DNA from 2 places in the Janthinobacterium sp. P210006 genome. Region 1 is predicted to be linked to the other one. Evidence: predicted binding sites of a transcription regulator. Region 1 holds the regulator's gene; the other holds the start of a gene.
What was found. The regulator sigma-54, encoded in region 1, starts transcription at its own class of promoters, with help from an activator protein. The targets are predictions, from matches to a motif close to TGGCANGNAANCTGCTTT.
Positions count from the first base shown of each region.

Region 2: VPH41_RS13930 (urease accessory protein UreD) is a predicted target of sigma-54. The motif match lies at 2,306-2,323, and genes of this name have one in related genera.

Region 1 is NZ_JAZARD010000004.1:196,227-200,435, reverse strand. Features, by position in the region: gene lptC (LPS export ABC transporter periplasmic protein LptC) at 1-65, shown strand, start outside; gene lptA (lipopolysaccharide transport periplasmic protein LptA) at 91-684, shown strand; gene lptB (LPS export ABC transporter ATP-binding protein) at 684-1,439, shown strand; gene VPH41_RS20625 (RNA polymerase factor sigma-54) at 1,444-2,922, shown strand; gene hpf (ribosome hibernation-promoting factor, HPF/YfiA family) at 2,992-3,351, shown strand; gene VPH41_RS20615 (enoyl-CoA hydratase/isomerase family protein) at 3,505-4,209, shown strand, end outside.
Region 2 is NZ_JAZARD010000002.1:1,242,103-1,246,311, forward strand. Features, by position in the region: gene ureC (urease subunit alpha) at 1-623, opposite strand, end outside; gene VPH41_RS13920 (urease subunit beta) at 625-954, opposite strand; gene VPH41_RS13925 (urease subunit gamma) at 1,049-1,351, opposite strand; gene VPH41_RS13930 (urease accessory protein UreD) at 1,409-2,275, opposite strand; gene VPH41_RS13935 (EAL domain-containing response regulator) at 2,420-4,209, opposite strand, start outside.

The DNA.
Region 1 (4,209 bases):
AGGTGCACAATGCCTTGCGCATGGTCCTCCCGCCGAAACCGCGCCCGGCCGCGGCGGCAAAATGACAGAATGAAACAAGGAAACCATACTATGAAAAACATCTTGCTGTTGACTCTATTCTCGACCGTCTGCTCGCTGGGCGTGATGGGCGCGGCGCATGCCGAGAAGGCCGATTCCGAGAAGGAAGCCGTGATCACGGCACGCAGCGGCCTGGTCGACGACGTCAAGCAGACGCGCACCCTGACGGGCGACGTGGTGCTGGTCAAGGGCACCCTGACCATGAAGGCGGGCCGGGCCCTGATCACGGAAGACCCGCAAGGCTACCAGTTCATCACCTTCTGGGCCGATCCCGGCAAGCTGGCCACCTTCCGCCAGAAGCGCGATGGCGCGGGCGACCTGTGGGTGGAAGGCGAAGCGGAGCGCGTGGAATACAACAACAAGACGGAAGTGGTGAAACTGTTTTCCAAGGCCAAGCTGACGCGCCTGGAAGGCACGAAGCCGACGGACGTGGCCAACGGCGCCTTCATCTCGTATGACAGCCGCAAGGAAGTGTTTACGATGGAAAATTCCGACAGCGGCACCAGCACCCCGGATGGCGGCAGCGTGCGCATGGTGATCCAGCCGAAGACCAAGGCACCGGCGGCGGAGAAAGCGCCGGCCACGCCTGCGCCAGGAAAGAAATAATGGACAATACACGTTGCGGCAGTACCCTGATCGTTCGCGGGCTGCAAAAAACCTACGGCAAGCGCCAGGTCGTGCATGACGTCTCGCTGCAAGTCGAATGCGGCGAAGTGGTGGGGCTGCTGGGCCCGAACGGCGCCGGCAAGACCACCTCGTTCTACATGATCGTCGGCCTGGTGCCGTCCGATGGCGGCAGCATCGATATCAGCGGCGTGGATATTTCCAGCCTGCCGATCCATCGGCGCGCCCAGATGGGCCTGTCGTATCTGCCGCAGGAAGCCTCCGTCTTCCGCAAGCTGACGGTGGAAGACAATATCCGCGCCGTGCTGGAAATCCAGACCGTCGAAGGCCGTCCGCTGACGAAGGCCGAGATCGAGGTGCGCCTGGATAAACTGCTGGCCGATTTGCAGATTGAAAAGTTGCGCGAAAACCAGGCGCTGTCGCTGTCGGGCGGCGAGCGCCGCCGCGTGGAAATTGCCCGCGCGCTGGCCACCGATCCCCGTTTCGTGCTGCTGGACGAACCGTTCGCCGGCGTCGATCCGATCGCCGTGATCGAGATCCAGCGCATCGTGCGCTTCTTGAAGGAGCGCAATATCGGCGTGCTGATCACCGATCATAATGTGCGCGAGACGCTGGGTATTTGCGACCGTGCCTACATCATCAACCAGGGCTCGGTGCTGGCGTCGGGACGCCCCGACGACATCATCGCGAACGAGTCGGTACGCCGGGTCTATCTGGGCGAACACTTCCGTATGTGAGCCAATGAAACAATCATTGCAGCTGCGCACTTCGCAGCATTTGGCACTGACGCCGCAGTTGCAGCAATCGATACGCCTGTTGCAATTGTCTACCCTGGAATTACACCAGGAATTGGAGCAATTGCTGACGGACAATCCTTTGCTCGAGCGTCTCGATGATCCGCTCGACCGTTCGCTGCGCCTGCTGTCCGACGGCGCCTTGAGTTCCACGGCCGCGCCGGCCGAAGCGCCGCCCCAGCCGCCAGGCCAGGAAGCGCCTGCGGCACCGGCCGAAGGGGAAACCTTTGACGGCGAGGCGGGCGAGGGCCCGGTTGCCGCGGACGGCGGCGACAGCGACTGGAGCGAAGCGAGCCGGGGCAAGACGCCCGACGACGAAGATTCCCGCCCGCAACTCGAAGCCCATCACTGCACCCTGCGCGAGCACCTGATGGAGCAGATGCGCGTGACGGTGCTCGAATTGCGCGACCGCGCGCTGGTCGAGCTGATCATCGACGCGCTCGACGACAATGGCTACCTGGAAGAGTCGCTCGACGACATCCTGGCGCGCCTGCCGCACGAGCTGGAAATCGACGCCGACGAGCTGCGCACGGCCTTGTCGCTGCTGCAAAGTTTCGATCCGCCCGGTGTGGGCGCGCGCAATGCGTCTGAATGCCTGGCGCTGCAGATCAAGCGCTTGCCCCATATCGCCATGGTGACGCGGCGCATGGCCCTCGTCATCGTGGAAAAGCACCTGGCCTGGTTTGCCCAGCGCGATTTCAACAAGCTGAAAAAAGCCCTCGATTGCGACGATGAAGACTTGCGCGAAGCGCAGACGGTGATTCGCCAGTGCAATCCGCATCCGGGCGCCGTGTTTGCCTCCGACGTGTCCGATTACGTGGTGCCCGACGTCGTCGTCAAGCGCGCGCGCAATGGCTGGCAAGTCACCTTGAACAACGACGTCATGCCGCGCCTGCGCGTCAACGCCATGTACGCCAACTTGCTCAAGCAGGGCAAGGGCGAAGGCGCCATGGGCGCACAGTTGCAGGAAGCCAAGTGGCTGATCAAGAATATGCGCCAGCGCTTCGACACGATACTGCGCGTGGCACAGGCGATAGTAGAAAGACAAAAGAACTTTTTCTCGCATGGGGCCGTTGCCATGCGCCCCCTTGTGCTCCGTGAAATAGCTGATACACTGGGTTTACACGAGAGTACTATCTCGCGGGTAACAACTCAAAAGTACATGCTGACCCCGCACGGCATGTTCGAGTTGAAATATTTCTTTGGTAGCCACGTCGCCACCGAAGCGGGGGGCGAAGCGTCATCGACGGCGATACGGGCATTGATCGTGCAACTGACAGGAGCAGAAGACCCTAAAAATCCTTTATCCGACAGTAAGATTGCGGACATGCTGGGGGAACAAGGCATGGTGATTGCGCGACGTACTGTTGCCAAATACCGGGAAGCATTAAAAATTCCGCCAGTGAGCCTGCGTAAGTGTTTGTAAGTTTTTTTCGGTTCCTCTGCGGGCCGGATACGATGGACCGCACGAACCCGATCATCTTTAGGAGTGTGTATGAATCTCACCATCAGCGGACATCATCTCGAAGTGACACCAGCCATCCGTGAATACGTACAAACGAAGCTGGAGCGTGTGAAACGTCATTTCGATCAAGTCATCGATATCGCCGTGATTCTGACCGTGGATAACCTCAAAGAGAAAGAAAAACGTCAAAAGGCTGAAGTCAATCTGCGTCTGAGCGGCAAGACCGTCTATGTGGAAAGCCTGGCGCAAGACCTGTATGCCGCAATCGATGCCCTGATCGACAAGCTCGACAGGCAAGTGATGAAATACAAAACCAAAGTGCAAGGGCACGGTAAAGAGGCGATCAAGCATCTGCCAGACAGCTCGGAAGAAGAATTCGCCGCCGCCTGAGCGGGCCGCGACTTTCAACCGGCTGTGATCAACTAAGGGCGCACATTGCGCCCTTTTTTGCGCCTGTCGCCCTTGCCAGGGGGCGCCATGGGAACGCAATGTTCCATCCGAAGGCGCTAGAATGTTCCCATACTTACTTCTTTCCATTCTGCCATGAGCGACTTCGTCCAGACCTCCATCCGCAACCGCACGGGCCACATCGTGCTCGACCGCCCGAAAGCCCTGAATTCCTTGTCGCTGGACATGGTGCGCGCCCTGAGCGCCGTTTTGCTGGCCTGGCGCGACGATCCGCAGGTAGACGCCGTGGTGATCCGTTCCAGCAGTGAAAAAGCCCTGTGCGCCGGTGGCGACATCCGTTTCTTTTACGATGCGGGCCGGGCCACGCCGCAAGGTGGCAGCGCGCAGCTGGAAGATTTCTTCACGGAAGAATATGCGCTCAACCATCTCATTCATTTCTATCCGAAACCGTATATCGCCGTGATGGATGGCGTGGTGATGGGCGGCGGCATGGGCGTGGCGCAAGCCGGGCCCGGCAACCGCCTGCGCATCGTCACGGGCCGTACGCGCATGGCCATGCCGGAAGTCAATATCGGCTTGTTCCCGGACGTGGGCGGCAGTTATTTCCTGTCCCGCCTGGCCGGCCAGCTGGGCTTGTATCTGGGCTTGACGGGCTTGACCATCAACGCGGCCGACGCCCTGTACACGGGCCTGGCCGATGTGTACCTGCCCGAGGCGCAGATGGGGGCGCTGCTGGCCCTGTTCGAATCGACGCCCGGTGAAGGCTTGCCGGTCGCCATCAAGGCTCTGGCCGCGCCATTCCAGTCCCAGGCGGGCGTTTCTGCGCTGGCCACGGCGCGC
Region 2 (4,209 bases), on a different contig from region 1:
TGCTCTTCCAGGGGCAGCGGCAGGCTGACGTTGCCTTTGCCCATGAAGCCCAGGTTCATGGGGAAGGCGTCGGCGGCCGCCAGCATAGCGTGCAGATGCCACGGTCCCGGCGTGCAGGTGGTGGCGGCCGTGCCCACGGCCGGCCCCGTGCCGCCGCCCAGCATGGTGGTCACGCCGCTCATCAGGGCTTCCTCGATCTGCTGCGGGCAGATGAAGTGGATGTGCGTATCGACGCCGCCGGCCGTGACGATCATGCCTTCGCCCGCGATGATCTCGGTGGCGCCGCCGATGGCCAGGGTCACGCCCGGCTGGATGTCCGGGTTGCCCGCCTTGCCGATGCCGAAAATCAGGCCGTTTTTCAAGCCGATGTCCGCCTTCACGATGCCCCAGTGGTCGAGGATGACGGCATTCGTGATGACGGTATCCATCACCTCGGCCGCGCAGCGCTGCGACTGGCCCATGCCGTCGCGGATCACCTTGCCGCCGCCGAACTTCACCTCTTCGCCGTAGATCGCATAGTCATGCTCGATCTCGATGAACAGTTCCGTGTCGGCCAGGCGGATGCGGTCGCCCGTGGTGGGACCGAACATCTCGGCATACGCGCTGCGGGGAATGCTGGCCATCTCAATCCTTTCCTGGTGGAGTGTCTTGCAGTTCGCCCATCACTTCGCCATTGAAGCCGTAGACCTTGCGCTCGCCCGCCAGCGCCACCAGTTCCACCGTGCGCTGCTGGCCCGGTTCGAAGCGCACGGCCGTGCCGGCCGTGATATTGAGGCGCATGCCGTAGGCGCGCCAGCGCTCGAAGGCCAGCGCCGGGTTGACCTCGAAAAAGTGGAAATGCGAGCCCACCTGGATGGGCCGGTCGCCCCGGTTGGCCACTACCACGGTGGCCGTGGCGCGGCCCGCATTGAGGCTGATTTCGCCTTCTTCCAATTTGTATTCGCCTGGTGTCATGAGGGGCTCCTTCAAGGATCGCGTTACGCTTGCCGGCGGGTCGCCAGCGCAAAAAACAGCCTGGGTGCGGGTGGCGCCCTGGCCGGTCAAAAAACTACGGTATCGGGTGGTGCACGGTCACCAGCTTGCTGCCATCGGGGAAGGTCGCCTCCACCTGGATATCGGGGATCATCTCGGCGATGCCGTCCATGACGTCGGCGCGCGACAGTATTTTCGTACCGTCCGACATCAGCTGCGCCACGGATTTTCCATCGCGCGCCCCTTCCATGATGGCGGCGCTGATCAGGGCCACCGCTTCCGGATAATTGAGTTTCAAGCCGCGCGCCAGGCGCCGTTCGGCCAGCAGCGCGGCCGTAAAAATGAGCAGCTTGTCTTTTTCGCGGGGAGTCAGGTCCATGGTTTTCCTTGCGTTTCTTTCCTGAATAAGTGTTCCAGATGCTAAGTGTTCCAGATGCTAAGTGTTCCAGATGCGGGGCACGACGGCGGCGCGCCCCAGCGCGGCGGGGCGCAGCAGCTGCCAGGCGGCCAGCATGACGCGGCGCGCCGCCTCGCTGTCGCCGCACAGCAGGCGCACCACCACCAGCGATTTCATCTGCGTGGCGCCAAACAGGGCGCCGGCCGGCACGGCGATCTCGCGCAGGGCCGCCAGCACGGCGGGCGCCAGGGGACGGCCGACGGCGATCAGGGTGGCGCATACCGTGTGGCCCGCCCATCCCAGGGGGCTGGCCATCAGGACGCCGCCGGCGGCCAGCACGCCCTGCTCCCACCACAGCAGCTTGCCGCCGCGGCGTATCTGCACCTGCTGGCTGATGCTGCCGGTATTGAAAATTTCGCCCGAGGCGCTGCGGCCCAGGCAGACGATGTCGCAGCCGATGTAACTGGCGTCCGCCGCCAGTTCCACCTCATGGCGCAGGCGCACGCAAGCCTGGTCGAAGAAGATGCTCTCCTGCGGCAGCCACTCGATGGCGGCGCCGCTGCCCGCGCGCAGCACGATGTGCTGGCCCGAGACGTGGCCGTTCGCGCGGTACCATTTGGCGGCGCCCGGAGACGTGAGCAAGGCGTGCGCGCCCTCGCCCGCCGTGGCGTCGACGGCCAGCTGGTCGCCGCCCACCACGCCGCCGGGCGGGTGGATGATGATGGCGTGGCAGACGGCATCGCCTTCCGGATACAGGGGCTTTTGCACGCGCAGGGGGCCGCTGTGCGTGCGCTCGACCAGGCGGCTGACGCCATCGTGCCAGGCAAATCCCAGGCGCAGCTGCGCGTGCCAGGCGCTATGCGCGCCGGCGCCGGGAGGCAGGATGGAATGGGTGCTGTCTGGCATGCGTCGCAATCGTATGAAGATACGACAAACAAAGCAGGATATGTGCCAGCGCTACACGGGGAAAAGGTGAGAATTGCGCACCGTCACGCGGCAGGCGCACCAGCATGGTGCAGCCATGCGTGCACGCCGCGGCGCGGTGCGCGCCTAGGCGACGGCCAGGGTGCGCCGTTCGCGCAGCAGCGCCGTCAAGGCGTCGGCGGCCAGGGGCCGGCTGAAATAATAGCCCTGCATTTCGTCGCAGCCATGCTCGGTCAGGAAGTCGACCTGTTCGCGCGTTTCCACGCCTTCGGCAATGACGCGCATGTCCAGGTTGTGCGCCAGCGAGATGACGGAACGGGCGATGGCCGCGTCGCTGCTGCTGGTGGTGACGTCATCGACGAACGATTTGTCGATCTTCAGCACGTCGATGGGAAAGCGCTTCAGGTAGCCCAGGCTGGAATAGCCCGTGCCGAAATCGTCGAGCGAAATGCCCACGCCGATATCCTTCAGGCGAGTGAGGGCCGCCACCGCCTTGTCCGGGTCGCCCATCACCGTGCTTTCCGTGATCTCGATGCCCAGGCAGGCGGGCGCGATGCCGTATTTGCGCAGGGCCGCCTCGACGAACGGCACCGTGCGGTCCTGCGCGAACTGCTTGCCCGACAGGTTGACGGCCACCTTGATGCTGCCCAGACCCGCGTCGTGCCAGGCGCGGATCTGCGCGCACACGCTTTCCAGCACCCATTCGCCGATGGCCGTGATCAGGCCGTATTCCTCGGCCAGCGCGATGAACAGGCCGGGCGGCACCTTGCCCAGCACGGGGTTATCCCAGCGCAGCAAGGCTTCCGCGCCCAGCATGGCGCCCGTGCGCAAACACATCTGCGGCTGGTAATGCACTTCGAATTCGTCGCGGCCGATGGCGCCGCGCAGCTGCTGCTGCATGGCCAGGCGGGCGCGGATATCGCTGCCCATGCGCTCCGTGAAGAAGGCGTAGTGGTCGCGCCCCATTTCCTTGGCGCGCACCAGGGCCGTGTCGGCGTGGCGCAGCACGTCATCGAGGCTGTCGCCGTCGGCCGGGCACATGGCGATGCCGATGCTGGTGGTCAGCGCCAGGCGTTCGCCGTCGACGCTGAGTTCTTCGCGCAAGCCGGCCAGGATGGTTTGCGCCAGCCCCAGGGTGCGCCCCAGCAGGGCGTCGTCCTGCAGCAGGATCTGGAATTCGTCGCCGCCCTGGCGCACCACCGTGTCGCCTTCGCGCACGCAGCCGGACAGAAAGCGCGCCACCACCTGCAGCGCCTTGTCGCCCACGGCCTGGCCGTGCGAATCGTTGATGTTCTTGAAGCGGTCCAGGTCCAGGCACATCAGCACCACCTGCTGGCCGTCGCGCACGGCGTTCGCGCGCGCCTGCTCGAAGCGTTCGCGCAGCAGCACGCGGTTCGGCAAGCCCGTCAGCGCGTCGTGGTAGGAGAGGAAATCGATCAGGTGCTGCTCGGCCTTGCGCTCGCTGATATCGAGGAAGACGCCCACGTAGTTGACGACGGCGCCGTCGGGTCCGTGCACGGTGGAGACACTGAGCAGGCAGGGATAGGTGTCGCCGCTCTTGCGCCGCGTCTGCACTTCGCCCGACCAGCAGCCGCTGCTGCGCAGGCCCTGGCGCATGGCCAGCAGCACCGCTTCGCCCGTGTATTCCGCATGCAGGCGCATGATGTCCGTGCCCACCACTTCCTGCGCCGCGTAGCCGGTAATGCGCGTAAAGGCAGGATTGGCCGTGACGATGACGCCGGCCGAATCCGTGATCAGGATGGCGTCCTGGGTGGCCTCGAAAACCTGGCCGGAAAGGCGCAGCAACTCCTCGTTGGCGCGGCGGATCTGCACTTCGCGCGCCAGGGTGCTGGCCACCTGCTCCAGTTCGGCCGTGCGTTCGGCCACGCGCCGTTCCAGGTTGGCGCGCTCCTGCG